DNA from 2 places in the Nonomuraea sp. NPDC054003 genome. Region 2 is predicted to be linked to the other one. Evidence: riboswitches for the same ligand, from Rfam matches in the RefSeq annotation. Region 2 holds a riboswitch; the other holds the start of a gene.
What was found. Region 2 has a riboswitch for cyclic di-AMP ahead of ACZ6YG_RS05035 (C40 family peptidase). Riboswitches for the same ligand answer to the same signal wherever they lie in the genome.
Positions count from the first base shown of each region.

Region 1: linked by a shared signal. The riboswitch ahead of ACZ6YG_RS38340 (coiled-coil domain-containing protein) and the one ahead of ACZ6YG_RS05035 (C40 family peptidase) in region 2 are both predicted to bind cyclic di-AMP.

Region 1 is NZ_JBVJKR010000019.1:158,186-160,378, forward strand. It holds gene ACZ6YG_RS38335 (response regulator) at 1-5, shown strand, start outside; gene ACZ6YG_RS38340 (coiled-coil domain-containing protein) at 23-985, opposite strand; cyclic di-AMP (ydaO/yuaA leader) riboswitch at 991-1,130, opposite strand; gene galT (galactose-1-phosphate uridylyltransferase) at 1,201-2,193, opposite strand, start outside.
Region 2 is NZ_JBVJKR010000002.1:182,254-184,446, reverse strand. It holds gene ACZ6YG_RS05040 (hypothetical protein) at 1-573, opposite strand, end outside; gene ACZ6YG_RS05035 (C40 family peptidase) at 658-1,206, opposite strand; cyclic di-AMP (ydaO/yuaA leader) riboswitch at 1,268-1,434, opposite strand; gene ACZ6YG_RS05030 (C40 family peptidase) at 1,745-2,193, opposite strand, start outside.

The DNA of each region.
Region 1 (2,193 bases), on a different contig from region 2:
GATGACGCTGGAGACCCCCTTCTCAGTGCATCGAGATGTGCACGTGGTCGAAGTGGTTCTCGGTGATGCTGCCCCGGTCGGACATGCCGCTCCAGCCCGAGCCGTGGTTGATCCGCTGCTTCCAGATCACGTACTTCACGCCCAGCTTGCCGCGGTTCTGCACGGCCCATTCGGCGATGCGGTCGCCGAGGGCCGTGTTGGTCCCTGACGGCATCGAGCCGCCGGTGCTCATCATGAAGTCGCAGGCCCGGCCCAGCGGATGCTCGCCGCTCGACCCGGAGCGGAAGCAGCCCACGCTGAACGGCAGGGCGAAGTTCTTCGCGATCTCGGTCTTCATCAGCCGGGTGCGGGGCGTGATGTTGTCGGCGCCCGACGGGAGCTGCGGCGCCCAGGTGCCGTCGGAACGGCGGCCGGTGGCGATCGGCACCAGATCTTCCAGCTTCTTCTCGATGTCCTTGATGACGCCCTCGGCCTCTTCGCGCTGGCCGGCCACCTCGGCGGCGTCGGACTCGATCTCCTTGGTCAGCGCCGTGGCCTCGTCGGCCGCCTTCTTCGTCTCGTCGCGGGCCTCGGCCACCTTGTCGACCAGCGCCTGCTGCTCGGCCGTGAGCTGCGCCAGCAGGGCGGCGTTGCGGCCGTCGGGCAACTGGATCAGGCTCGGCAGCTGCATGCCACCGCTCTGGTATTGCAGCAGGGCCAGCTCGGCGACCCGGTCCTCGGCGGAGCTCAGGGTCTGCTCGGCGGTGGCCAGCCGTTTGTCGGCCTCCTCCGCCGCCTTGCGGGCCTCGGCCAGCTCGACGCGCTTGAGGTTGTAGCGCTCGATCAGCTTGTCGACCTTGGCGTTGAGCTGCTTCAGCTCCCTGCGGAGCTGCTGCTCGCCGGGCTTGGGGTCCGCCGCCGCGGACGTGGTAAGGGCCGGGGTGAAAAGCACCGCCGCGGCGGTGACGAAACCGATGGCAAGATGCGCGGGGGACGCTGCCGCCACGTGATGGGTCCTCTCCCTCTGCCGGCCGGGTTAGCTGACGGGTTCGGGTACGGGAGCGCTCCCTACCACCGAAGTGGATTCACCCCAAGTGCGATTGGGTCCCCGGCTCCTGGGCAACTCGCCCAGGATTAGGCATGTTCACACGGCGCTTTACGGTCGTGCTGGAAGGGATAGTAGTGGTAGATCACAAGTAATGCGAGTCAAACGGAAATCTCTTAGTGATCTACCTGTGATCGAAGCATGCGTGCGGCTTCTTCGGGGAGCACGTCGTTGACGAACGCGCCCATGGCCGACTCGGATCCTGCCAGATACTTCAGCTTGCCCGGGGCCCGCCTGATGGAGAACAGCTCCAGGTGCAGGTAGCCCAGCTCGCGGTCCTGCCGGACCGGCGCCTGGTGCCAGGCCGAGATGTACGGCATCGGCACCCCGAACAGCCCGTCCAGCGCGCGCAGCACCGAGGTGTAGAGCGGGGCGAACGCGGACCGCTCGGCCTCCGACAGCGCCGCCAGGTCGGGCACCTGCCGGTGCGGGTAGAGGTGCACCTCGAACGGCCAGCGCGCGGCCGCCGGCACGAACGCCGTCCACAGCTCGTTGGCCGCCACCACCCGGACCCCGGCCACCCGCTCGGCGGCCAGCACGTCCGCGTACAGGTTGCGGCCCTGTCGCCGCTCCGCGTACCGCCGGGCCGCCCCGAGCTGCAGCTTGGTGCGCGGCGTCACGTACGGGTACGCGTAGATCTGCCCGTGCGGGTGGAAGAGCGTGATGCCGATCTCCTCGCCCCGGTTCTCGAAGCAGAAGACCTGCTCGACGCCCTCCAGCGCGGACAGCTCGGCCGTACGGTCGGCCCAGGCCTCCATGACCAGCTCCACCCGGTCGTCGGAGAGCTGGGAGAAGGACGAGTCGTGCGTCGAGGTGAAGCACACAACCTCGCACCGCCCCATGCCCGGCCGGACCTCGCTCAGCCCCCCGACATCCTGATAAGTCCCGAGATTGCCGGAGAAGGAGGGGAAGCGGTTCTCGAACACGACCACGTCGTAGTCGTACGCCGGGATCTCCGACGCCCGCGTGTCGGACGACGGGCACAGCGGGCACTCGTCGGGCGGCGGCAGGAACGTCCGGGTCTGCCGGTGGCCCGCCATCGCGATCCACTCCTCGGTCAGCGGGTCGTAGCGCAGCTCCGACGCCACCGGCCGCGGGTCCAGCGGCCG
Region 2 (2,193 bases):
CGCCCGCACCTCGGCCGCCAGTTCGGCCGCCGCCACGGTGACCGCCAGCCCCGCGTCCCGATAGGCCACGTAGTCGGCGAATCCCTCGTACAGCCAGCCGGGCAGCCCGTCGGTGCCAGCGGCGACGTGCGTGAGCTCATGGGCGAGCACCACGTCCCTGCCGGTCGGGTTGAGCCGCGCGAAACCCTCGGGCACCACGATCACCCGCCGCCCGTCGGCCACCGCCGCCAGCCCGCGCACGTCGGCGACGCCGGCCAGCCGCGCGGCCTGCTCTCCTGACGCGGGCACCAGCACCAGCGGGCGCACGGGCCGGCCCAGCACGCCCGACACCCGTCGCCCCGCCGCGTCGGCCCGCCGCGCCAGATCGGCCAGCAGCCCGGGATCGGCCCGCTGCCCGGCGACCAGCGCCCGCTCGCCGCGCGCGACGCCCAGCTCGCCCCGCCACAGCTCCCGCACCCCGGCCAGCTCGTCGGGCACCCCGGCGGACCACGACTCCGGCGCCGCCCCGCCGGCCGCGGCCACGGCGAGGACCAGCCCCGTCACCACCGCTCGACGGCCTACGATCCCGGACATGCTGTCCGATGCTAGCGGCGGGACGCCCGTCCCACGCATCACGAAGGCCCCGCCCCCAGTCAGGGGCGGGGCCTTCGCGATCGGTCACAGACCGGGGCGTACCGCGCCGGCGAACGACGACTTGCGCCATCCGTTCAGCTTCTCGACGCGCACCGTCTTGCCCGAGCTCGGCGAGTGCACCATCTTGCCCTTGCCGATGTACATGCCCACGTGGCCGAGCCCGCGGAAGAACATCAGGTCACCCGGCTTCAGGTTCTTGTAGGAGACCTTCTTCCTGATGCCCGCGAACTGGCTGTTCGTCACGCGCGGGATCTTGACCCCGGCCTTCCGCCAGGCGAACTGGACGAGACCTGAGCAGTCGAAGGCGTGCGGCCCGGTGGCCCCGTAGCGGTACGGGTCACCGATCTGCTTCTTGGCCACCGCGACGGCCTTGTGGGCCTTCACCTTCTGGCGGGCCGCCTTCGCCTGCTTCTTGGACAGGACCTTCTTCGAAGTCGCCTTCTTGGAAGCAGTGGTCTTGACGGCCTCGACCGTCGTCACCGAAGCTCCGGCCGGGGCGATCACCGTGTCCGCCTGCGCCGCCGGGACGTGGAGGGCCAGCCCTCCGGCCGTCACGGTCATGCTGAGCGCCACGCCACTGACGGCAAGGCGAGACAGACGGGGGTTCTTAGGGGAGGTAGACAGGATTGCTCCTTGAGTCTTCCACGAACGCCTACCGGGTTAGCTGACGGATTCGGGCCTGGAAGTCGCCCTACGGCGCGTCGCCGCGCCGATTCACCCCTGATCCCGCCCTGAAATGACGGGATCTATGGTTCCCCGGCTCCGTGCCTCCTGGCTGCACGGATTCGGCAGGCCACCACCCGGGTGAAGGTTCCCGGAGATGCGGCGGTGACCGGCGGATTCTTGTTCGTCCACGTCGCGGCGCCGGCGGCGCGGCGGCGATGGCCGGCGGCGGGCATGGAGTGTCCGCCGCGACGCCAGAACCTACGCCTGAAGTCATGGGCTGGCAAAGGCACGGTAAGCACATGACGATCTGACAAGCCCGCTGTCAGACCCGCGGATCCCTGCTGGCAAGCCAGTCCCGTTACCCAGATGTGACCATACTCACACTTGCCGCCCTGACGATGTGTCAGAGCCCTTCTGTCACATCAGTCACAGACGTTTCAGCGGCTCACGGGCGTACCGCGCCGACGAGCCGGCGCCCGTACGCGGAGAGCGGGACGACCTTGACCACGTCACCGGTCTGCGGCGCGTGCACGATCTTGCCGTTTCCCGCATAGATGCTCACGTGGCCCAGCCCCTCGCTGAAGATGAGGTCACCGGGCTCCAGGGCGTCCAGCGACACCCTCCGGCTCGCGCCCCAGGCCCACTGCTGCCACGTCGTCCGCGGCAGGGAGACGCCGGCCGCGCGCCACGAGGCCTGCGTCAGGCCGGAGCAGTCCCAGCCGCCGGGCCCGGTGCCGCCGAACTGGTAGGGCTTGCCGATCTGCGCGTAGGCGAAGTTGAGCACCGCCGCCGCGCTCCCCGAGGCGGGGCCGGTGTACTTGACGCCGGTGCTGTTCGGGTCGCCGACGCGGTAGGCGCCGAGGCGGTCGAGCAGCTTCTTCTGCTGGGCGATCA